One region of the Parabacteroides sp. AM17-47 genome, then DNA from elsewhere that is predicted to be linked to it. Evidence: riboswitches for the same ligand, from Rfam matches in the RefSeq annotation. Region 1 holds a riboswitch; the other holds the start of a gene.
The links. Region 1 has a riboswitch for cobalamin ahead of DW205_RS04990 (threonine/serine exporter ThrE family protein). Riboswitches for the same ligand answer to the same signal wherever they lie in the genome.
Positions count from the first base shown of each region.

Region 1 (7,059 bases):
AATGAAATATGTTAAATATATTGAACGTGTTAAACAATTTGGCATATCCTTATGCGATAGTTTTTCCCGGACTAATCTTTATGGAAAAGTTTTTTCACCATTCAATGAACTTCCCTCTTTCCCGGCGCTTTTCCAGTTCCTCTTGTAAATGTCGTTGGCGATCTTTGGCGATGTAACGACGGGCGAAGATGTTCGGGACAGCTACACCGAGTGAGATACAAAGAATGATGAGTGCGGAATTGATCCCGTTGAAGAATGCGTTTGTGACCTCACCGATTACTCCATGCAGATTAATGAACGCTAATAAAGAACGATACATCAAGACTCCCGGGATCATGGGGATAACCGATGGGATGGTCAGCACATGATTGGGAACGTGGCACCAATGGACGGCTTTGACGGCAAGCACGCTGACTACGAAACTTCCCATGAACGAGCCGATTACGGGACCATATCCCAACTCGAAGTTTACGAAGTTACGGGTACATACGGCGATGATACCTCCTACGGCCACTACCCATAATAGCCGACGCTGGATGTTGAATATCATGGAGAAACCCATGGCCGAAATTGCTGCCGCTATTGCGTATATGTAGTACGGATCATGTGGAACCATACTCAATTCACTGAACTTATGATCTATCTCGACATCATTCATGACAAGTACCCGCATGGCGAACGCGATGCCGAAGGTCATGGCGGCTACCATCATGACCGTATTGGAGGCTCGGGTGATGCCGACCAGCAAATGATTGTCTAGCATATCATCCACGAAGTTGATCAAGGGTACGCCCGGCACGATAAACAAGGCGCAGGCTAATAATGGATGATAAGGTGTGTCGGATAGCCCGGAGAAGGAGGACGCATATGCCAAGCAGGTGGATACGAAAGCGGCCGCGGCGATACTCATATATACGTTAAGTCCAGCTTCGACACAGCGGGCCCGTACCCTAAACCCGACGAAAGCGCAAATGGAAGCGAATAGGAATGCCATCCAGTCGCATCCAAATAGCTTACAGAATCCTCCGCATGCGAATCCCGCTCCGATGGCTACGATATAAGGGGTATAATTCCGGGGTTGGTGAACGATCTTCTCCAGTTCTTCCTCATATTTATCCAAGGAATAATCTTGCTCGATCGCCCGCCATGAAAGCTTGCTTACCTGTGAGATTGCCGTCATATTGATTCCGTGCTTCTCGCATTTCTGGAATTTGGAGAAGGAATTTCGCTCATCGCTTACGTTCACCATGATCATGGTCCATCGGATATCGATATGCAGTTTCTCCTCGGGGATACCCATAAAGGCGGCAACTCGTTTCATGTTTCGCTCGATACGATTCGTGTCGGCGGCACTTTCCATCAACAATTTTCCCGTACGGAGCAAAAGATCCAATTTGCGCCGTAACAACAATACTTCCTTGTCTGTCATCATTTCTTTTAATTCTTATGTTGTACTCTATATCCTAGTCCACGAGGATATGAATCTTAAATGAATGGCAGGTCTTCTGACTAGCTCCCATCCTAATGCCTTCCCGACTACCTTGAGCCAGTGGCGAAAGTAGTATTAGAATGTTAAAGGAGTTTCACAGCAGCGGGACTGTTCCGGATTCTCACCGGATTCCCTTTTAATCCGTATGCCCGAATAGGCATTACGAAACCAATTCGGGCACAAAGGTAAGGAATTTTTTTTATTTCTTAATCATCCTTACGGTCTCTGTCTTCCCTCCGGTTATGATACGGATGAAATAGAGGCCTTGGGATAGATCGCTTACGTTGATGGATTCTCCGGGATTGATCGTGGATTTCCGGACCATTGTTCCGCGAGATGTATAGATCTCTATCTCCGCCGGGGTATCGATATTGATTTGTATCGAGTTAACCGCCGGGTTCGGATAGATTTTCAAGGTCGGCTGCGATAGCTCTTCTATGCTTGTCGGTGCTTCTTCGGTTGTTACGACCATGTTCTTGGTGACGATCTTTCCGTTCGAGTTGAAGCGGACGGTTATTGTAGCCTCCTGATATTCCTTGATATCTGAGGTTGTACTGATAATTAAGGAGTCATTACGAACGATCGCGTTAATCGGGCTGGAGGGAGTAACGGATGAGACTGATTTTACGATGGCGGCATCCATATTGTCCTCATCGGTCACCATATTGCCTAAAGCGAGTTTATAGACCGGCTTTTCCTCGGTTAATACGATAGAGGAAGGGAAATCGGAAGATATTACCGGTGCGGCGTTATCCGGGAAAACCGGGATAGCGGGGAACCAATAGTTTACGATCATCGAATATTCTTGTACCACTTCGCCTTTGTTATTTATACGAGCTAACATGTGCGTAGGATCTTGGAATTCATGATACAAGAAGGTGTATAGCTCGTCGGTTTTTGGGTTAAGGCGAAATCCGGTTCCGTACAAGCGCCAATCCCAGTCCAGTTTCCTAAGGTCGATCAATTGGAAGAATTGCTTCTTGTCGATATCATATCCGCAGATTTGGTAGCCGGTGAACCAGCTTCCTTCTTTGGGCTGTCCGTTCCAATAGATTTTATTTTCCTTGGCACTGGCGCAGAAACCGTCGGCGGTCCATGCGTACCAAGAGTTCGGAACGACACCGATGGTCTCGCTTAACGGGATCTTTACCGTGTCCACCTTAAAGGTATAGGGGTTCAAGTTTAGCATATATTCCAAGGCGGAACCATCCCCGGCCGTATTCTGGGTCATGCTGATCCAGAGCGTACCATCCTTGGATTGAACGATAGAGCCGAAACCTCGTTGAATCTCCTTCTCTTGCCCTTTTACGGTCTCTTTCTCGATCGGGGCGGCGATGGTACGGATAATTTTATCGGTTTTCGGGTCTATTATCAATAAACCATATTGTTGATGGACGGCAAAGACAAGGTCGTTGGCACGTACCATGGTACCGATCTGGGCATAATACAACTCACCGTATCCATCGGCGTTCGGATTTCCGGAACCTTCTATTTGTTTGCCGATCGTCATCTTATCGCTATCGTAGATCCAGATACCGTTGCTGGTTCCTATATAGCCTTTGTGCTCGTCTACCGGAAGATAGGAACGGCCGTCGGCTATGGATTTGCCCTCGGCGTTTTGGGCGATATACTTGAATTCTTTGATCACCTTCATGGTCTTGGCATCGCATACGGCAAACCGGCTTCCGGTGATTTTTGCCCCGGGATCTCGTTCTTGCTTAGAGACTAGGTAGAACTTATCGCCATAGATCGTACCGAATTGCGTGGTACATCCTAACTCATGCCCCGGATTCTCGGTCTGGAAGACACGATAGTGCCATTCTCCATCTTGAGTAAGGAAATTGACGGTACTGTTCTGATGGCCGTACCAATCCTCGTTTACGATAAATGTACCTTGACTGTAATCCATATCCGTGGAACGCAGGATGGAAGATTGTGACGGTACATCCCTCATTTGGGCCTGATCGATGCCGGCGGCGATCCATGAGGTATTGCCTTGGGCCATTAGGCCGCTCGTGGCGAACGTACAGAGAAGTAAGGTAATCGTCTTTTTCATAAGCCTTTTATTTTTAAGATTGCTTGATCATATTGTAATTTCATTTGTTCGCTTACCGGATCGGGTACGATGATGGAAGGGGGGGCGATGTGTAAATCCTGCGCACGGATAATCTCCGTCGAGGTCTCTCCGATCCAACCGCAATATTGGTTTACCGCCGTGTATACCTTGATAAAGTCCACGCCGTGTAATTCCACCTTATTACCTTCCGCATCCACGGCCCATTCGATATCGAAGCTGTTCAGATCCTTGTAATCGTTCGGATGGTTATCCACGTATCCCCATGGATACGAATAGAGTACGTAGTATTTACCCGTATCACTCTCGTCTGTAGCGTTATCCTTTAACCGGGTACCGGAGAAAGTCAAGGAATTCTCTTCAATCCACATCGGATAATAACTTTGCGTATGATATATATTTTTCGCTATATAACCGGTATTGCCTTGATTATCTTTCCATGGTACATAAGTAGCGTCACTCCATTGCTGGCCCATGTCTGGCTCGGGGATCTTGTTGGGATCCGGACGATCATAAGTAATGCGATAATTCTTGATGGTTTCCGGTTTATAGTATTCACTACCGGCCAGTTCGTACCATTCATCGTCCGGTAAGCCGTTCTGGTTCGTGTCGAAAGAGACCATGACAATACCGGGCTCGCAGCTGCCTCCCTTTTTTTCTTGATATTCCGGCAGGTCGGAATAGAAAGAGTTCCCAAGGATCATAAAGTCCTTCTTCCCTTTGACGTTGATGACCGTATGGTCGAAGCCGAAGATAACGTATCCTCCGTATCCTCCGAGGGAAATCATCACGTCGTTCGTACCGGAGATATTCTCCTCTACCTTTTTCAGTATGGTTTCTTTCGTATCGCCTTCCTCATATTCGGGCATCGTATTGACGAACTGACCCGGTGCGGGACAAAAGTCGTACACTTTGGATAAATAAGGGCTATATTCTATTTCCTCCTGCATCACCTCGAAACGAAAATCGTGCTTATAGGGGGTCTCCTTATCGATGATCTCGAAGGTCATCTGATAGGTGCCCGTATCTTTCGCGAGGAAGATATAAGAACGTTCGGTAGATACGAGAGAGTCCGTCCCGTTCCGGTGCAGTGTCCACCGATACTCGTCGCCGGTAAAGGCTGGGCTGAGTAGATAGGTTTTCATGCGGGGCAGATAATAGACATCATCGATACCCAAGCTAACCATCTGTATCTTGTCTTGGGTACAGGATAGAAATGCTAGGAAACCTGAAATGAATAGATATAAAACTTGTCTCATAACGCTGTTCTATTTATAAAGGAAAACCATATGGGCGGGGATATCCCCGGTACGTACGCCCCATTTTCGTATTCCGTTCTTATCGTAGCAATAGAGGGTCCCGCTGGATACGTAGTTCTTGGCATCGGTGACGAAGATGTCTTTCGTATAGGGATGGACCATGATCCCGTATGGGATACGAATGTCTTTCTCGCTACCGTCGGTGATAAAGTTCGTGCTGATCACCTCTTTGGTACGGACATCTATGATTCCGTACGAGATGCTGTTACTCTGCGTGTTCACGTTCCATTCCGTACTGTAATAGAAAAGGGAATCTCCGCTGATGCAAAGGTTAGAGCAAGGGATATTCAGGGTATCGGTAACCACCATCTCGTTATATCCTTTTCGTTTTTCCAGTACATACAGGTTGGAATGTACCGTATCGTAATCTCCCCGGGAAGTTACCCATAATTTACCGTATTTGTCCGCACGGATACGATGCAGATTGATCCCTACCGGAATCTTTTGAACTTGCTTGAAACGGTTTAGCTCGATTACGGAAACCGTATTGTCGTACTCCGGGGCACGATATCCTCCAGAATTCGCTACGTAGATATATTCACCCAAAATCTCCAACTCATCCGGTTGGAAACCGACTATGACTTTGGCGTCTACTTTCAGGCTGGTCGTGTCTACCCTGTATACGGCTCCTTGCGGGGCGTTCGGGTCGATTTGCACCGGACCGACATAAGAGGTTACATAGGCGTTTCCCCGGTAAAAACGGATGTACCGGCAGTTGGGAATGTCTATTTGCGTGATCCGCTCGCAAGTCCGGGCATCCAGTATTTCTACTTTATGGGAACAATTGACTACGACATAAAGCTTGCTTCCGTAAATCTGGATATCGTTGCCGACATCGCCCAGCTCCTTGACTACGTTCGGGTTCCGTTCCGAGTAGAGGTTACGGATATAATAACCGTTCACGTAATCCAGATAATCCAGCGTACATTTATTGCTTCCCATATTCCCTTCGTTCACCAAATACATCCCTTGAGGATTCGCCTCGGGATGGATACCGTCGGAGACCAGCTCGTATTCCGAGGGAACTACGATCTCGATCTTGCGGCAGGATGAAAAAGCGCAACCGATCAGGATACCTATTATATATAATGTATATCTTTTCATATCTCGATGGTTAAAGACACTTTGTAATTTCGCTTCGGCATCGGATAATTCAGGATCACGTCGTAATCTTGGCTTAACAGGTTGTTTACCTCCACGGCGGCCTTGATAAGCCCGAAATTGAATTTCAAATCTTTCGACAAGGAGATATCGCTGGTATACCAAGGTTGCGTATAATTGTATTTGATATTTTCCTGCTGGTTATACCGCTCTCCCACATAGATGAAACTGTAGTTGAGGTTCCATCCCTTGAAGGACGCTTGCGCGATGGCGGAACCGCTGTGCCAAGGGATATAAGGGATTTGATCTCCGTAATAGGTATCCGAGGGATCCGTGAAGTCTTGGGCCTTTTGATAGGTGTATTGTATTCGTAGCGTGACGAATAAATCTTTTACCGGATTGACGGTCGTTTCCGTGCTGACATCTATGCCTTTGATTTCTACCTTACCTAAATTCAACATAGTCCAACGGAATTGCTGGCCTTTGGGATAAGCGATGATCTTGTCTTTCACCTTGTTGAAATAACCATCCGCCTGTATCTTGAAGCGATAGAAAAGATGGTTCTCCCATGTTTTCGTGTAAGCGAAGCCGGCATCATATTGGGTTACATATTCTGGGTTTAATTTGGAGTTTCCCATATCGGCGTAATATAAATCGTTGAAGGTAGGCATACGGAAGATTCGTTTATAGAAAGCGCGTACATTAAAGTCTTGTTTCTCGAACGGCTTGTAGGAGGCGAATACGGCGGGTGTAAGGATTTGCCGGGCTTCCGGTGTGGGGCCTTCTTTTACACGGTCGTTGATAAAGGTCGCCAGTCCGCTGGCCTGTAATTTTACTTTCCCTAACCGGAGCGCCGTGGCGACCGAAAGGAGGTTGGTGAAGCGTTCCGGGTAAACGAATCCGTACATATCGGCGTTCATCTTGTTCCATTGCAAGTCGTAAGAGGCGGATACATCCCAGTTTGAGAGGATGGAATAGACATTCGCGGAGGATAGGTAAATCTCTCGTTGCTTATACAGGTTATCTACATGAATCAGCTTGTCGTCGTTATTCACATAATGCGTACGGTAGAATGC
Region 1 is NZ_QTLI01000005.1:57,628-64,686, reverse strand. It holds gene DW205_RS04990 (threonine/serine exporter ThrE family protein) at 95-1,432, opposite strand; cobalamin riboswitch at 1,478-1,677, opposite strand; gene DW205_RS04985 (DUF5074 domain-containing protein) at 1,689-3,545, opposite strand; gene DW205_RS04980 (hypothetical protein) at 3,542-4,822, opposite strand; gene DW205_RS04975 (YncE family protein) at 4,832-5,986, opposite strand; gene DW205_RS04970 (TonB-dependent receptor) at 5,983-7,059, opposite strand, start outside.

Region 2 (18,462 bases), on a different contig from region 1:
GAGATACGTTCTTTGGCTAGCTCGATTACTTTCTCTTGGATGTATTCCTGCGGTGATTTGCCGGTTTCCTTCTTGAACATGTCACCGAAATAGTTCGATGAGAGGCAAAGCTTGTCGGCAAAGTATTTCACCGTAGGCAATCCGTCCTGTTCGGCGAGTGTACTTTCGAAATACTCATCCAACAGGTTTTCGAAACGTGTCAGCACATCCCGGTTTGTCTTGCCTCGGGTGATGAACTGCCTTTCATAAAAACGCATACAATAATTAAGCAGCAGTTCGATATGGTTTACAAGTAAGGTTTTACTATGTTTATCCACGCCATGTTCCAGTTCCATACGGATGATCTTCAGGCAATCCATCACGATAGATCTTTCTTCTTCCGAGAGATGCAACGCCTCGTTTACCTCGTAAGAAAAGAACGTATATTTCTTTATATTCTTTCCGAGTGACGTTCCACGCAGTAAATCGGGATGAAAAAGAATACCATGTGCGTTTACTTGGACTTTATCGGTGGTCGGGTTTGTTTCCGCTGTTTGCCCGGGGGCGAAGCAAACGATCGTGCCTTCTTGGTAATCGTATGTCTGGCGTCCGTATTTGATATCGCAGGCTTTCTCTAGTTTTAGATACAGCGCATAGATGCCGTAATTGAAGCGGATGAGATCTACACTACTCGTCGCTTTATTCAAATCTATGACACTGACAAGCGGATTTAGGGTTTCGAGGCCATATAGTTTGTTATATAGGTCTACACTATCTAAGTTAAGTATCTTATCCATAGCCGTACGTATTTAATCAATAATTTTGTATGCGAAAATAGAGGATAATTCATATATAGTTATAACCCTAATTACGGATTATATAACCATTGTTACGGATTATGTGTATTTACAGGTTTTCTGGCTGATTCCGCAAAACCTGTAATTGAGGTCATGACATCCGTAATTTATCTACAAAGGGATGCTATTTGAGCTTCTATCTTTGCCATCGTAAAAATAAACAAGGAACGACATGAAGAAGTCATTAAGAGAATTATGTACGGCAATAGCCATATGCTTTTGCGCTACGGGAAATCTGTTCGCTACAGACAATCAATTTAATACCGGTCATACAATGGACAAGAATTTGAATCTAACTAAGGAGTGGGATAAAGTATTCCCACAGAGTGACAAGGTGAGCCATAGTAAAGTTACTTTTCGTAATCGCTATGGCATTACGCTTGCCGCCGATATGTACAAACCCAAGCATGCGGATGGAAAATTGCCTGCTATCGCTATTAGCGGTCCGTTCGGTGCCGTGAAGGAACAATCCTCGGGTTTATATGCGCAGGAATTGGCGGAACGTGGATTTCTGACGATCGCTTTCGATCCGTCATATACAGGCGAGAGTGGCGGAGAGCCTCGTTATGTAGCTTCTCCCGACATCAATACGGAAGATTTCTGTGCGGCCGTCGATTTCCTTTCGACACGTGATGATGTGGATGCGGAACATATCGGTATCCTCGGTATCTGCGGATGGGGAGGCATGGCTCTTAATGCGGCGGCTATCGATACTCGTATCAAAGCGACCGTTACCTCTACGATGTACGATATGAGCCGTGTGAACGCTAATGGCTATTTTGATGCGATGGATACCGACGCACGTTATGAATTGCGCAAGCAACTCAATGAACAGCGTACCGCTGACGCAAAGTACGGCTCATATGCCCTTGCGGGAGGCTTACCCGATACGTTACCCGACGATGCGCCCCAATTCTTGAAAGACTACTACGCTTATTACAAGACGAAGCGTGGTTACCACAAGCGTTCGCTCAACTCGAATGGCGGATGGAACAAGACCTCGGCTTTATCTTTCATCAATATGCCTATACTCTCGTATAGTGACGAGATTCGTAGCGCCGTATTGATTATTCATGGCGAGAAAGCGCATTCACGTTACTTCAGCGAGGATGCTTTCAAGAAACTGAAAGGTGATAACAAGGAATTGCTAATTATACCCGGAGCGAATCATGTGGATTTGTACGATCAGATGAATGTCATTCCCTTCGATAAGATTGAACGGTTCTTTGTAGAAAACTTCAAATAAGATCCATTATGCAACAGATAAAGAATATGGAATTTAGTGGTGAGCGCCCTTTGTTCGCCTCTCACGATTTACAATTAGACAATGTCGTTATTCATGCCGGGGAGTCGGCATTGAAAGAGTGTAGCAATATCATAGCCGTAGGCTGTCGTTTTGAGGGTAAATATCCGTTTTGGCACGTGGATGGCTTCACCATCAAGAATAGCCTGTTTACCGAAGGTGGACGTGCCGCGTTATGGTACTCCCAAAATCTAGTGATGACGGATACACGGGTGGAAGCCCCAAAGATGTTTCGGGAGATGGACGGTATCAGACTGGAAAACGTACAACTACCCAATGCTCAAGAAACCCTTTGGCATTGCCGGAACGTGGAATTGATAAATGTGCAAATAGATCATGCTGATTATTTATTTATGCACGGCGAGAACATTAAAATCCGGAACTACGCTCAAAATGGAAACTACTCGTTCCAGTATTGTAAGAACGTGGAAATCCGTAATGCGGTCATCAATTCGAAAGACGCTTTCTGGAATACGGAGAATGTTACCGTATACGATTCCGAGATTAACGGCGAGTACTTGGGGTGGCACTCGAAGAACCTGCGTTTGGTAAATTGCAAGATCTCGGGTACGCAGCCGCTTTGTTACGCCCACGATCTTATGATGGAGAACTGTACGATGGCAGATGATTGCGATCTAGCCTTTGAATACAGTTCCGTGCAGGCGACTATCAACAGCTCGATCCGTAGCGTGAAGAATCCCCGTACGGGAAGTATCACCGCCGAAAGTTATGGTGAGGTAATCCTCGACGAGAACATCAAGGCTCCGGGTAATTGCCAACTGAGGCTATGGAATGAACGTACTTGCTTTTCCGCATAAAGAATATGAGATATAACTTCGATGAAATAGTGCCTCGTACCGGTACGAACTCTTATAAATGGGATAGTGCCGTGGGCACGGATGTACTACCGATGTGGGTGGCCGATATGGATTTCCGTACGGCACCCGTTATTATCGAAGCTTTACGGCAACGTGTAGAACATGGTATTTTCGGTTATACCCAAGTGCCGGATGCATATTACGAAGCGGTGACAGGTTGGTTTGAACGTCGGCATGGATGGCAAATACGGAAAGAATGGATGATTTATACCTCCGGTGTTGTTCCGGCTATTTCCGCCGTTATCAAAGTGTTGACCGAGCCGGGTGATAAAGTACTGGTGCAGACTCCGGTTTATAACTGTTTTTTCTCATCCATCCGCAATAACGGATGTGAGATTATCCGCAACCCTTTGTCTTATGCCCATGATACATTCACGATTGATTATGAGGATTTGGAGAGAAAAGCCGCTGATCCGAGGGTAAAGGTCATGTTGTTGTGTAATCCTCATAATCCCGCTGGAAGGGTATGGACACGTGAGGAATTAAGTCATATCGGCGAGATATGTATCCGTAATGGTTTAACAGTCGTATCGGATGATATACATTGCGAACTCGTATTTCCGGAATATACTTTTACGCCGTTCGCATCTATCTCGGAAGAATTCCTACGGCATTCCGTGACATGCCTGTCACCTAGCAAGGCTTTCAATATAGCTGGATTACAGATCGCCAATATCGTGTGTTCCGATGAGAACCTACGTCGGAAGATAGACCGGGCAATCAATATCAACGAGGTATGCGATGTGAATCCTTTTGGTGTAATAGCTACCATAGCGGCCTATAATGAGGGAGAGGAATGGCTGTCGCAACTGATCGATTATTTATGGCAGAATTACTTATACATGAAAGATTTTTGCGGGAAATATCTGCCGGACTTCCCGATAACCTTGTTGGAAGGCACTTATCTCGTATGGATGGATTGCCGTAAGTTAGGTAAATCATCGGAAGAATTGGAGCACTTGCTGATCGAGAAAGCGAAGCTATGGCTCAATGCCGGAACGATGTATGGAGCAGAAGGCGAAGGTTTCATGCGTTGGAATATCGCTTGTCCACGTTCCTCGCTGATAAAGGGACTGGAACGGTTTAGGAATTTTGTAGGTAGTGGCTGTTAAAGAATAGTGATGATAGAAAACGAGAGAAGGGGAAAACAACAATTGCTTTCCCCTTCTTTCATATATCTCTCGCTAGATAAAAGATTCGTTTTACTCGATCTCGATGCTATGTTTTACCGGAGTAAGAATGAACGTGAACTCATAGTCGCCGTAAGGAATTTGATATTCCGGGAGTGCGATAGTTCCCCAGCTATTTACACAGCCCAATCCCATCTGCACCTTATCGAGACAAAGGTTTGTCAAGTCAGCTTCCTCTACTTCGGGAGAGTGTCTTTGATCCTTCCGGGCACCGTCATCCAAAGACTCGATCGTATAATGTAAAGCGGAAGCGGAGAATGGGGCAGAGGCTACAACCTCGATACCGTTGCCAGCCTCGTTCAGCATTTTCCACCAGCGGATATCCGATTTCGTTCCATTCTCTTGCGGACGGATATACGAATAGAATTGCTCATCTACGGTCTGGCGGTAAATAGCCAAGTCGGCGTTACCCTTGCGGTCGATATAATTCTCCACGGGACCACGGCCGTAGTATTCGATATTCTCGAATGATCTCGGCATCGGCATTTGCATACCGAAGCGGAACATGGGGGATACCTTGGCATTCTTGTCTGCTGTCATTTTCTGGGTAACCTTGATCGCACCCTTGTTATTGATCACGTACGTCAAGTTCAACTTGGCGGATACGGTCGGCATATCGTAAGCGGCCTCTACGATCACTTGCTTGTTCTCCATCCGTTGGTTAAGAGAAGTCAGCTTCATCTCCGGATTCTTCCATGCGGCGTACTTTTTCTGTAGGCCAGCTCCGAAATCATTGTCTGTCGGCGCGCGCCAGAAGTTAGGAGTCAAAGCCTCTCCTTCCTTGATCATGTCTTGGCCGTTTACCTCGTATTTGATCAGATAACCATTCTCTCGATTGAACTCGGTACGGAAACCACAACCTTCCACGATCAGGTAATTCGCATCGCTATCTTGTACGACTGGAGCCTTGGTTTCGATATTGGTTGTCTCCACGTTTTTCAATTCCATAGATGGAGCCTTGTATGGATTCAACGTCAGCTGATCCTTGGCTACGGTATGTCCGGCGGGTAATAAACCCTCACGGTTCTTCAGTTTATAAGATACATTCAGCAACCATTCCGTGCATTGGCAAGTCTCGCCTAGATCCAATCGGATTGTTGATGTTTGCTGGGGAGCTACTTTCAGGTCATCGACACGTCCGCTACGAACAACCTTGCCACCTTTCAGCATTTCCCATTCCAGATAATAAGCGGAAAGGTCACGGAAGAAATTCTCGTTGTACACCTTGATCTCACCTTTCGACAGATCGCCGGGGGTTGTCCAGATATCTTGGTAATAATACCCCACCTCGTACATATGCGGGTTCGGAACACGATCCGGGCTGATCAAGCCGTTATCGCAGAAGTTATTATCGCTAGCGTCGAACTTATTGAAATCGCCGCCATAAGCATAGATCATTTTCCCGTTCTTGCCGGTCCAGCGTACGGATTGATCCACGAAGTCCCAGATGAAGCCTCCTTGATATTTCGGGTATTTACGGATCAAATCCCAATATTCCTTGAAACCACCTTGAGAGTTACCCATGGCATGGGCGTACTCACATTGTATCAAAGGCTTTTGCATGGAGTTGTCCTCGCAGTATTTAGCGCAATCCTCGTAGTTGTAATACATCGGGCAGAAGATATCTGTCTTTCCGGTCTTTCCGGCCTGCTCGTATTGTACGGCACGGCTGGGATCCTCGTTTTTGATCCAATCGTAAGCGGCCTCGAAGTTAGGACCGTATCCCGCCTCGTTACCCAAGGACCAGAAGATTATACTCGGATGGTTGAAACCACGTTGGACGTTACGTTGGTTACGTTCCAGATGCGCTTTCTTATAAGATGGGTTCTTGGCTAACGTTTCCTCGCCGTATCCCATTCCGTGAGACTCTACATTGGCCTCGGCTACGACATAGATACCGTATTTATCGCAAAGATCGTACCAGAAGTTATCATCCGGGTAGTGGCAGGTACGAACGGCGTTCAAGTTGAATTTCTTCATGATCTGTATGTCCTGTATCATGCGCTCGCGTGAAACGACATAACCGCCATCGGGATCCATCTCGTGACGGTCGGCACCCTTGAAAAGAACTGGTTGCCCATTCACGAGTATCTGGGCGTTCTTTAATTCGATCTTACGGAAACCTACTTTTACAGGGATTACTTCGATTGTTTTGCCTCCCTCTTTTAAAGTAGCCCGTAAAGTATATAGATAAGGAGTCTCCGCGGTCCATTTGTGGGGAGAGGAGACTTCTATCGTCGTGCTGACCTTTCCGGAAGCGTTCAAGGATTGGGTAGCGACAGCTTTATTCTGGGCATCCAATAGTTCAAGCTCTACCGTACCTTTACCCTTCATGGTCAGGTTGACAGCCAACGAGCCATTTTGGTATTGAGCGTCCAGATCCGGAGTCACACGTATATCGGCGATCTGTTGCTTTGGGTTACGGGCGTATAAATAACAATCACGTCCGACACCGCTGTAACGGAAGAAATCTTGGTCTTCCAGATAAGTGCCATCACACCAGCGGAATACTTGGAAAGCGATCAGGTTTTTTTGTCCGGGTTTCAAGTAAGGAGTTAAGTTAAACTCCGCTTCCAGCTTGCTATCTTCGCTATAGCCTACGTACTTCCCGTTTACCCACAAATACATATTGGAGGTAACGGAGCCGAAATGGGCGATGATCTCTTTTCCGTTCCAGCCGGCAGGAACCATGATCTCACGGCGGTAGGAACCCACATGGTTATTAACGGTAGGGACCTCGGGTGGGTTGTTCTTAAATTGCTCGCGCCAAGCGTAACCAACGTTTACGTAGAGAGGATCTCCATATCCGTTCAGTTCCCATACACCGGGCACAGGCATATTGTTCCATCCTTTGTCGTTGTAATCGGTCCGCCAGAAATCGGTAGGACGAGCGTCAGCGTTCTTTACCCAAAAGAATTTCCAAGGACCGTTCAAGGTCATGAAGTTCTGGGATTGTTCCTTGGCGTCCTTCGCCGCCACCTCGGCGGTCTCGTAGGCGAAGAAATTGGCGTGCATCGGGGCACGGTTTACGGCGTTGACCTCGGGATTTCGCCACTCATTCGACTGGGCTACCGCTGTGAAAGCCAAAGCGGCAAACAGTCCGGTCATAAGTTGTCTTTTCATGCTATTATATTTTTAATCTGCTTTACGGAATTGCAAAACTAAGAATAAAATTCCGGGTATGGCAATAATTCCGGCGGAAACTAACAGGGCGACATGCAAAGAATAGAAATCATTTAGCCAACCTATAAATGGGGCGATGGCAGCGAATATCAAGCGGATCACAAAGTTACGGATCGACAAGACCGTAGCCCGCATCTCCGAGAAGGTCATTTGATTAATGTAACCTTTCAAAATCGGTGTGGCGAAGCCCCGGACTATATAGAAAATGAACAAGATCGCTAATCCCCAATAAGTAAGGTTATAAGCGAGCGATATATATCCACCGATGATTACAAGTAGTATAAACGTGTTTGATTTACGCATCCCGAAATACCGCTCTACCCGATCAGAATAGAGGGCGGACAATCCCACCGTCAGATTGAGCACGGTCCAAATGACACCGTAATAGGAGGTCGGGGTTTCCAACTTCATCAATACGGGCTGCACGAACCATGCCATCGTTAATGTAGCGGCTCCGATGATACCGGAGAACATGATGTTATAGCATAGCCTACGGTTCGTAACCAAGGAATATTTCAAAATGCGGAGAATCTCGGAAACCGGGTTCTGCACCTTACTCTTAGTATTGAATTCCTGCAAGGCGAACGCTGCCGGAATGCCGATAAAGGCGACAAACGCTTGGGCGTAAAACGGCAATCGCAAGGAATAGGCGGCCAGCAATCCACCGAATATCCCGGCGATGGCCTCGGCGAAATTACCGATCATCGTGATACGTCCCTCATACCGCAAATAAAGTTCTTCTTTTTTATATCGTACGGTTGTATCGTAGAGCAGCGCCGAATCCGCTCCGTTTACCAAGGTTTGCCCGGTTCCCAACAAAATCTCGGCGAAGAGAAATGCCGTGAAAGTGGAGGTGAAAGAATAACATAGGTACCCTCCAAAGAAAAGTATACAACCTAGAATCAAGCATTTCTTACGCCCCCATACGTCCGCCAGATAGCCCGAGGGAATCTCCAAAGTGACAGCGGCGACCGAGTAGACACTCTTCAAAATAAATACGTCTTGCAATCCTAACCCATGATCCTCATAGAAAAGGACAATGATAGGCATTACGAGCGAGAACCATTTGGATAACTTGATCAGATAGAGAGCGAGTATATTTTGTTTCATATTTTTCAACGGGATTGCCCTGTCGTTTTTATTTAGACACGCGAATGTATGAATTCTTTGCCAATAGCCTAAACTTTTTCAGGAAGCTTCTGTTCTTTTTGAAAAAGGAAAAATATGGTATTCAATCAACTTGATATTCATTTACTGATTACGGCCATTTGTGTGATATCATCCGCCTTGATATGCTATACGATCGGAGTCTGGGGCGAGCGTTTTCAAGGACAGTTAAAAGCGTGGCATCTTTGTTTTTTTGTATTAGGACTTTATGCGGACGCTATTGGAACGGGTTTGATGGAGCATATCGCCCAGCTGACCCATCTGCATGATACGGCGCATACCGTAACGGGAATTATCGCTATTTGCTTGATGCTAATCCATGCGATCTGGGCGATTTGGACTTACTTTAAAGGTTCGTTAAAAGCCAAGCAGCATTTCAATAGATTTAGCATTGTTGTGTGGTTCATCTGGTTAATTCCTTATTGCATCGGTATCTACATGGGGATGTCTCTCCATAAATAGAGGCCATCGCTCATATATTTTGAGAAATAAATCGTACATTTGGTGATATGTTTACTATATGCCATATCCCGGAAAAAGGTTTTGCCGATAAATACGCCCGTATCACCTCGGAAGGGGTCGTGAAGTGTCTATTTAGCTTCATAATGTAAGGGATGTAGAGGATTTCCCCCGGCGGAATATCCCGAGACCGTAAATAAGGATGAACTGGGGAACTTAGGTTTATCTCAGGAAGAGGAGACTGCGATTGTCGCTTTTTTACGAACATTGACGGATTGCATCAAATAAAAATCAGTCTTTCCAAAAACTTTCTCCAGCCCTTGATAGTTTTCTTAATAAAATAAAAAGAAGAGTTTAAACTATGGCGAAGAAAGTTGCGGACCAGTTAGTGGATACGCTGGAAAAAGCAGGCGTACGACGTATATACGCCGTGACAGGCGATAGCCTGAATGAGGTAAACGAGGCTGTTCGGAAAAACGGCAGATTGCGGTGGATTCATGTCCGTCATGAGGAGACGGGAGCTTATGCCGCTGCGGCGGAGGCTCAATTGACAGGCGAGTTGGCTTGTTGTGCAGGTAGTAGTGGCCCCGGGCATGTACATTTAATTAATGGGCTGTATGATGCCCAACGATCCGGAGCCCCGGTCTTGGCGATCGCTTCCACGATCCCTTCCCGGGAGTTTGGTACAGAATATTTCCAAGAGACAAATACGATCAAATTGTTCGATGATTGTAGCTATTATAATCAGGTAGCCACTACACCGGAACAATTTCCCCGGATGCTTCAAGGCGCTATGCAAGCGGCGATCTCATCACGTGGGGTCGGGGTGATCGGACTTCCCGGTGACTTGGCGGCAGAGAATGCTACAGCGGGTTTGTCCTCTACCTTTTCTTTTCCTACGCGACAACGGGTTTGTCCCGCCGAACAGGAAATCCGGGAATTAGCGGATTTGTTGAATAATGCGAAGAAAGTGACACTTTATTGTGGAATAGGGGCGAAAGATGCCCATTCGGAATTGGTGCAGTTGGCTAAATTACTGAATGCTCCGGTAGCCTATTCTTTCAAGGGTAAGATGGAGATCCAATACGATAATCCGAACGAGGTGGGGATGACCGGTCTATTGGGCATGCCTTCCGGCTATTATAGTATGCACGAGGCAGAGGTGTTGGTGTTGTTGGGAACCGATTTTCCATACGAGGCATTCATGCCAGAGAGCAACACGATCGTACAGGTGGATATCAATCCGAATCGTCTGGGGCGTCGTGCCAAGATACAAATGGGGCTTTGTGGCGATGTGAAGGATACTTTGGATGAGTTGATTCCGTTGATTCACCAGAAAGAAGATGATAGTTTCTTGCGGGAACAGTTGGCTAAATATGAGAAAGTTCGGGAAAATCTCCGTTCTGCCGCCACTGTCCGGGGGAAAGAAGAGAAGATACAGCCAGAATACGTGATCTCGGTCGTAGACGAGCTTAGCTCGGACGACGCCATATTTACCGTGGATACGGGTATGACTTGTGTATGGGGTGCCCGCTATTTGCAAGCTACGGGTATGCGGAAGATGTTGGGATCATTCAATCATGGCTCGATGGCGAACGCCATGCCGCAAGCGATAGGGGCGGCATTGGCTTATCCCGGCAGGCAAGTCGTGGCGTTGTGTGGTGATGGAGGTATCTCAATGTTGTTGGGCGACCTTGCTACGATCGTGCAATACCATTTGCCGATTAAATTAATCGTGTTTAATAACCGTTCCCTAGGAATGGTAAAACTTGAGATGGAGGTAGCCGGACTGCCGGATTGGCAGACCACGATGCTGAACCCGGATTTCGCCCGGGTCGCCCTTTCAATGGGAATGGCGGGCTACAACGTGATCAACCCCGACGATGTATTCCCCACCTTGCAGAAAGTGTTTAACGCTGACGGACCGGCCTTGGTTAACATCATGACCGATCCGAACGCATTAGCGATGCCTCCCAAGATTGAGTTCTCCCAAATGCTTGGTTTTGCCCAAACCATGTATAAGTTAATGATGGAGGGGCGAAGCAAGGAGGTCTTGGATACCATCGATACGAATCTAAAACATTGGAAAGAGGTGTTTTAAACTCTCAAAAGAGCTGGATAACCGCTTTAGATTTTGCGCTTTGAATGGCAGCGTCCAATATCCGTACTACCATTAGGTTATTCTCCAACGAGGAAAGGTCCGTGGGAGGTACGTCAATCTCTTTACGGACGGCGGCTTTCAAGAAATAAAAGGAATCATTATAAGGAGCGTTCAAGGAAGGTGCTATTTCTTGGCGCTCCTTTCCGTTGGTATAAATTCGCATTTCCTTAGGTGTATCTTGGTAAATATATCCTTTGTCGCCATAGATATGCATATCTTTTCTACCCATCGGCCAACACCATGATCCCATGATCTGGACGGTTGCGGAAGGATATTCCACGATAATAGTTGCGTCATCGTCTACCTTGGGATAAAGATTCGGTTTATTCTGCCGTAGTACAGCGTATACGCTAAGGGGCTTTTCATCTTTCATGAGACGGGTGGCTAAGTTGGCTCCGTAACATCCAAAATCGATAACCGCCCCGCCGCCATTCAGCACGGGGTCGGTTAACCAGTCCGTGAACTCTTTTCCGCAGTTGATCTCGAAGGGACCTTGATGCCCGTCGTATACGTTGATACGATCGATCTTCCCGATAGCACCGCTGTCAATAAGGCGGAATGCCTCATGGTTGGTATTATACCACGTAGTCTCGTAGTTGGTAAGCAACAAGATATTTTTCTCACGGGCGAGCGATGCCATTCGGGTAGCATGTTCGTTATTTACGGCCAATGGTTTTTCTACCATAACATGTATGCCTCTCGGCGCGCAAGCCTCTACCACACGAAGATGGTCGTAGATCGGCTCGTATACGATGACCGCCTCCGGATGGGTCTTGTCCAGCATCTCGCCAAGGTCCGCATAGAACAGGTTTGGATCTAGCTTATCCCGCAGACCGTTATGTTCCCGTAAGTAATCATCTTTCTCGGCGACTCCTACAATCTTGAAATCGCCTCTATCCAAACGGCTTATCACCTCCCATAGATGTCCGTGGGATACCCCTGCCACGGCCAGTCGCAAAGGCTCTCCATCTTGCCCTTTCGCCGTGAGAGTTAAGAACGTAAATGTACATAACATAAGTAAGTAACGTGTGATCTTGTGTATATTCATGATATTATCTATATATAGTTTTTACAAAGATATACGATTATTTCTTACCTTTGCAACCCATTACTTATTCAGATTAAGGAAAACAGTATAATTTAGAAATATAAAGAAATGGCAAAAGAGCTGAAAGAACTTACACCGAGAAGTGTAAACTATTCGCAGTGGTACCAAGATTTGGTAATTAAGGCAGATTTGGCGGAGAATTCCGCCGTGCGTGGTTGTATGGTGATCAAGCCTTACGGATACGCTATCTGGGAGAAGATGCAACGTATCCTAGACGATATGTTCAAGGAAACCGGTCATGTGAACGCTTATTTCCCCTTGCTGATCCCGAAGTCTTTCTTAAGCAAAGAAGCTGAGCACGTAGAAGGGTTCGCCAAGGAGTGCGCCGTGGTTACTCACTATCGTTTGAAGACAAATCATGACGGTACGGGGGTTGTCGTAGATCCGGCAGCTAAACTGGAAGAGGAATTGATCATTCGCCCGACTTCGGAGACCATTATATGGAATACATACCGTAACTGGATTCAGTCTTACCGTGACCTGCCTATCTTGTGCAACCAATGGGCGAACGTGATGCGCTGGGAGATGCGTACTCGCTTGTTCCTTCGTACGGCTGAGTTCTTGTGGCAGGAAGGCCATACCGCTCACGCTACTCGTGAAGAAGCGGAGATAGAAGCTAAGAAGATGCAAGACGTTTATGCGAACTTCGCAGAGAATTATATGGCAATGCCGGTAATAAAGGGCGTGAAGTCTGAGAGCGAGCGTTTCGCCGGTGCTTTGGATACCTATACGATCGAGGCGATGATGCAGGATGGAAAAGCTTTGCAGGCGGGAACTTCCCATTTCTTGGGGCAGAACTTCGGTAAGGCTTTCGACGTTACTTTCATCGACAAGAACGGTAAGAGCGACTATGCTTGGGCTACTTCTTGGGGTGTTTCCACACGTTTGATCGGAGCGTTGATTATGTCTCACTCTGATGATAACGGTTTGGTATTGCCTCCACATTTGGCTCCGATACAGGTTGTGATCGTACCGATCTACCGTAGCGCTGAGCAATTGACGCAGATCAGCGAGAAGGTCGCTGGTATCGTGGCTAAATTGAAAGCGTTAGGCATTTCCGTGAAATATGATGACGCTGATAACAAGAAGCCGGGCTGGAAGTTCGCTGAGTACGAGTTAAAAGGTGTTCCCGTGCGTTTGGCTATGGGTGGTCGTGATTTGGAGAATAATACAATCGAAGTAATGCGCCGTGATACTTTGGAGAAGGAGACGATCACTTGTGATGGCATTGAGGAATACGTGAAGAATCTGTTGGAGGAAATCCAAGCGAATATCTTCAAGAAAGCGTACGATCACCGTGAGGCTAACATCATAAACGTAGATACGTATGAGGAATTTAAGGAGAAGATCGAGGATGGCGTCTTCATCATGGCCCACTGGGATGGAACCCCGGAAACAGAAGAATTGATCAAGAACGAGACGAAAGCTACGATCCGCTGTATTCCTTTAGCTGGTGATAAGACTCCGGGTAAGTGTATGGTGACAGGTAAACCGTCGGCTTGCCGGGTACTGTTCGCCAGAGCTTATTGATCGCCCCCCGGTTTCGGGGCGAGAGTGGTTATAAAAAAGGTACGCCTTACTGAATGTGTGAGGCGTACCTTTTTTTATTTAAATTGTTTTACTGTCTATTAACTCAATCCCTCAATCATGCCATCCACGATATCGATCTTTCGGGCTTGCGGCTCTTTAGGGAGCCCCGGCATACGCATGATCTCGCCCATGACGACAACGATCATCTCGGCTCCGTTATTGATGATTACATCTCGTACTTTTAGTTCGAAATCCTTGGCGACCCCATAAGCTTTCGGATCGGAAGAGAATGAATATTGAGTCTTGGCGATACAGATCGGATAATGGGAAATACCCAAGCTTTCGATCTGACGCAATTTTTTATCGGCCAAAGTCGTATAAACAATCGAAGAGGCTCCGTATATCTTCTGGGCCACTTTTTGTACCTTCGTACGGATCGGATCATTCAGATCATATGTATATTGTAAAGGAGCGGAAGGATGATTTTCGATCGTATCAACCACTAAGCGGGCAAGTTCCGTACCCCCTTCACCTCCTTCAGAGAAAACGTTATTCATGGCGAATCCAACCCCTTTTTCCTTGCAATGCTCAGCCACTAAAGCGATCTCCTCGTCCGTATCGGTAGCGAAACGGTTGAAAGTCACGATTACTTGCTGTCCGAAGCTCTTCATATTCTCAATGTGTTTATCTAAGTTAGCGAATCCGTTCTTTAATCCTTCGATATTCGGTTCCTTGATTTCTTTTTCAGGAACGCCACCATGAAGTTTCAAGCTCTGGGCAGTCGCTACGATGACTGTCAGTTTCGGTGAAAGCCCCGCTTTTCTACATTTGATATTAAAGAATTTCTCCGCGCCCAGATCAGCGCCGAAACCAGCCTCCGTAATCACATAATCTCCATAAGTAAGAGCCATTTGGGTGGCCAATATGGAATTACATCCATGGGCGATATTAGCGAAAGGACCTCCATGTACAAATGCGGGAGTATTCTCCGTTGTTTGTACTAGGTTCGGCAGTAATGCGTCTTTTAGCAATACGGTAATAGCTCCGGCTATGCCAAGATCATTTACCGTGAAAGGCTTATCTTCGTTTGTATAACCCAATAAAATATTTCCGACACGTCGTTTCAAATCCTCTATATCCGTAGCCAAGCAAAGGATCGCCATGATCTCTGAAGCGGGAGTGATGTCAAATCCGGTCTCGGTAGGGACACCGTTCGCCGAGCCTCCTAGACCCGATACGATGTTACGTAAGCTACGGTCGTTTACGTCAAGAACCCGTTTCCATTTGATCTCCTTCAATCCCTCGCAGGTGTTGCGAGTCTGATAAATATAGTTATCCAATAAAGCGGTAATCATATTGTGGGCGGAAGTAACCGCATGAAAATCCCCTGTAAAATGCAAGTTGATGTTTTCCATAGGAAGCACTTGGGCATATCCACCTCCGGCAGCACCACCTTTCATGCCGAAACACGGGCCAAGAGACGGCTCACGTAAAGCGACCACCGCTTTCTTCCCTATTTTATTCAGACCTAAAGCCAGACCGATCGAAACCGTAGTCTTTCCGATTCCCGCTTTAGTGGGAGTGATAGCGGTCACTAAAATTAAATTATGCTGGTCCATTTGCTTTTTATCGATCAAATGGATAGGAACCTTGGCAATATACCTGCCATAATTTTGTACTTCCTCACGAGGGATACCTAACGTTGTCGCAACTTCCTTAATTTTACGCAAGTCTGTTTCTCTTGCTATCTCAATGTCCGATTTCATGTGCTTTATGTAAGTTTATATAGTTTGAACAAAGTAAATCTAATTTATTATAATAACAAAATGATACGGAACAAGGTTTTCCCCCTTTATGGAATAATAAGATTGTGTTATTTTGATATTTTTGTGCGAAGATGGCGATGATCTTGCTTTTTGTGATAGCTGTTAGGCTTGAAATTAAACTTTTTGTAAAGTGAACTTTGCAAAAATCATACGTTTTGCTTGTCGCACTCTTAAAGAATTATAAAATAGTCTTTAAAATTATCCATCTATGATAATTTGATTAATTTTGTGGTGTCGCAACGATAAAAAGAAAGATAAAATGATTTGAGTGTGATAAATTGAAATAGATAAGAGATTAATAACATTAGCAATATAATATGTAAATTTAAGGTTATGTCAACAGTAAGATTTAGTCAGGTTACATTTGCTACTAAATCGTGGGTAGCAGAAGCATGGGAAAAGATGGTAGTGGAATTGTTTAGCGGCTGTGTCGTAGCGGAAGTCAAACAATTGGATGAAGTATGTGAATCAAAGTGGGAAGTAGAATTGAAGAAGCTTCAAAACGAGGTTCATTCTTTATGTCATCATGCGATCCATCAATTGCTCCCGATAGCCGGCTCTTATCAACAGGCATTACTGGATGACGTTGCCCAAGCCTATACGGTATACGCTCCGGAAGAAGCAGAGTCTATCTTCAACCGGGGAAACCAAGCGATCGAGGATATCAAAGGACATGTATCGGGTATTCGCTACAACGCTTGTAAAATGCGTGAGGCGAACCGTAAAGTAAGCGAGTTGGAAGATATGCACGCAAAAGCGATCATGTACCATAATTCAGTGAAACCTTATATGGATACACTTCGTTTCCATATCGATCAGCTTAAGCATATATTGCATGTAGCGTAATAAGATGGGCTGTCCGGGTTTGGTTACTCTCCGGGCAGCCTTCTTCTTTTAGCGAGGTTGGACAATCAGTAGGGAGAAATAGGGGAAATCCTTGGAATGTATAATGGTGATATCAGTAGTATAATATTCTTTTCCTGTTCCAACATTCTCGAAATAATGAAAAACCGCCTTATCCGCATACTGCCGGATACAAGTATGAATAGCCTCTTGGCAACCCGGTAATTTCATGATGACGATGATCATTCCATTTTCTATTTTTGCCGAAAGTTCATCGAACGACGCAGTCCCGGGGATTACATTAATTTGCTCCTCTTGTTTTACGATATGTATCCCGGCCAAAGCACCTGCCGCTATAAATGCCGGAATTCCTGCGATTCGATCTACCGGGATTCCTGCTTCCTCGAATTTATCGTATACATATTGTATAGATGAATAAAAACCAGCGTCTCCCTCGGCGACGATCACGATTTGTTTTCCTTTCAAATATTCAGCTTGGGCATCCAGAAACAATTCGTTATAAGCGTTTAACGCATCTGTCCGTTCCTTACTCATTGGCAAAATAAACGGATGGATCAAGGATTCGTCTACCTCAATAGCTTTCAATATATCCGTCGCCCGAGATATGATTCCATGCTTGCCTTGTGTAGCAGGACAATAGATAATATCAGCCTTTTGTAATGTATTAAGCCCTTTCAGCGTAATTAATTCCGGATCACCGGGACCTAATGAGACGAAGTGAATAGGATGATTCATGTGTATTTGTTTTTATTTGAAACGCAAAAGTCCTTAAAATTGCGGATGTATACAAATATTCTTACTACTTTTGTCGCTGTAATAGGCTCCGCTTATCTCTTTTTCTGGGAGGCGGATTAAAAGGGAACCGGGTGAGAATCCCGGACAGACCACGCTGCTGTGAACTTCTAAACATTCGGACAATACCTTGGCCACTGGTTTCGTAATCGGGAAGGCGTCCAGAATGGAAGTAAGTCAGAAGACCTGCCGGTTCATAAATAAATGTTGCTGTCCCGTGGAGCAGGACGAGAGTAACTGTCAATGATCAACTGTCAATTAAACAAGGATTATGAATAAGTTTATAGCGAGTGGATGCTTGCTTTTATCGGTATTGACTTTATCATGTACTTCAGGTATCCGTGAAAAAGGAGAAATAGGGAAGACGGCTTCCGTAGAGCAATCCGCATTCTCGCAAGAGCAGGTTAAGCCTTTATACGCCCAAGGATTCAAGCTTACCTATGCGGATCAATATGTCTTGGCTGATATCCAAGATCCTCAAAACGAGGAAAGCACCACGTTTCATTATGCGTTCGTAAAAAGAGGTTCGAAACCCACGGGGATTCCTGTTGATTATACGGTGATAGAGCTTCCTATCCGAAGCGTTATCTGTATGACTTCCCTGCAATTATCGAATTTTATTAAATTGGGTGCCTTGGATAAGGTCGTTGGGATTACCAGTACACGGCATTTGTTCAATAAAGAGATGAACGAACGCCTGAAAGAAGGTAAAACCGCAAAGATCGGTATAGAGGGAAATTTCGATAACGAGGTTATCATGAGTATGAATCCTGATTTGATCCTTGTATCGCCATTCAAGCGGGGAGGCTATGAGACGCTGAAAGACGTGGGTATCCCCTTGATTCCCCATTTGGGTTATAAGGAGACTACGCCATTGGGACAAGCTGAATGGATCAAGTTCATAGGCTTGTTGTTAGGGGTAGAGAAAGAGGGCAATGAGCGTTTTGCCGCCATTGAGAAGAGGTATAATGAATTAAAGGAACTTACGGCGGATGGCAATGTTAAAAAACGTCCGATAGTTTTTAGTGGCGAGTTACGGGGTGGAAACTGGTATGCCGTAGGAGGAAAGAGTTTCTTGGCACAGCTTTTCAAGGATGCCGGCGCTGATTATTTCTTGAAAGACGATGAGCGATCCGGTGGTGTTACATTAGACTTCGAGACGGTC
Region 2 is NZ_QTLI01000009.1:121,373-139,834, forward strand. It holds gene DW205_RS09045 (AraC family transcriptional regulator) at 1-776, opposite strand, end outside; gene DW205_RS09050 (alpha/beta hydrolase) at 1,009-2,082, shown strand; gene DW205_RS09055 (DUF3737 family protein) at 2,091-2,957, shown strand; gene DW205_RS09060 (MalY/PatB family protein) at 2,963-4,129, shown strand; gene DW205_RS09065 (glycoside hydrolase family 2 TIM barrel-domain containing protein) at 4,220-7,330, opposite strand; gene DW205_RS09070 (MFS transporter) at 7,343-8,500, opposite strand; gene DW205_RS09075 (HsmA family protein) at 8,615-9,019, shown strand; partial or broken gene DW205_RS09080 (cytochrome-c peroxidase) at 9,182-9,304, shown strand; gene DW205_RS09085 (thiamine pyrophosphate-dependent enzyme) at 9,378-11,117, shown strand; gene DW205_RS09090 (Gfo/Idh/MocA family protein) at 11,122-12,225, opposite strand; gene proS (proline--tRNA ligase) at 12,334-13,815, shown strand; gene DW205_RS09100 (formate--tetrahydrofolate ligase) at 13,914-15,581, opposite strand; gene DW205_RS09105 (hypothetical protein) at 15,975-16,487, shown strand; gene DW205_RS09110 (precorrin-2 C(20)-methyltransferase) at 16,536-17,240, opposite strand; cobalamin riboswitch at 17,307-17,506, shown strand; gene DW205_RS09115 (ABC transporter substrate-binding protein) at 17,569-18,462, shown strand, end outside.
Region 2: linked by a shared signal. The riboswitch ahead of DW205_RS09115 (ABC transporter substrate-binding protein) and the one ahead of DW205_RS04990 (threonine/serine exporter ThrE family protein) in region 1 are both predicted to bind cobalamin.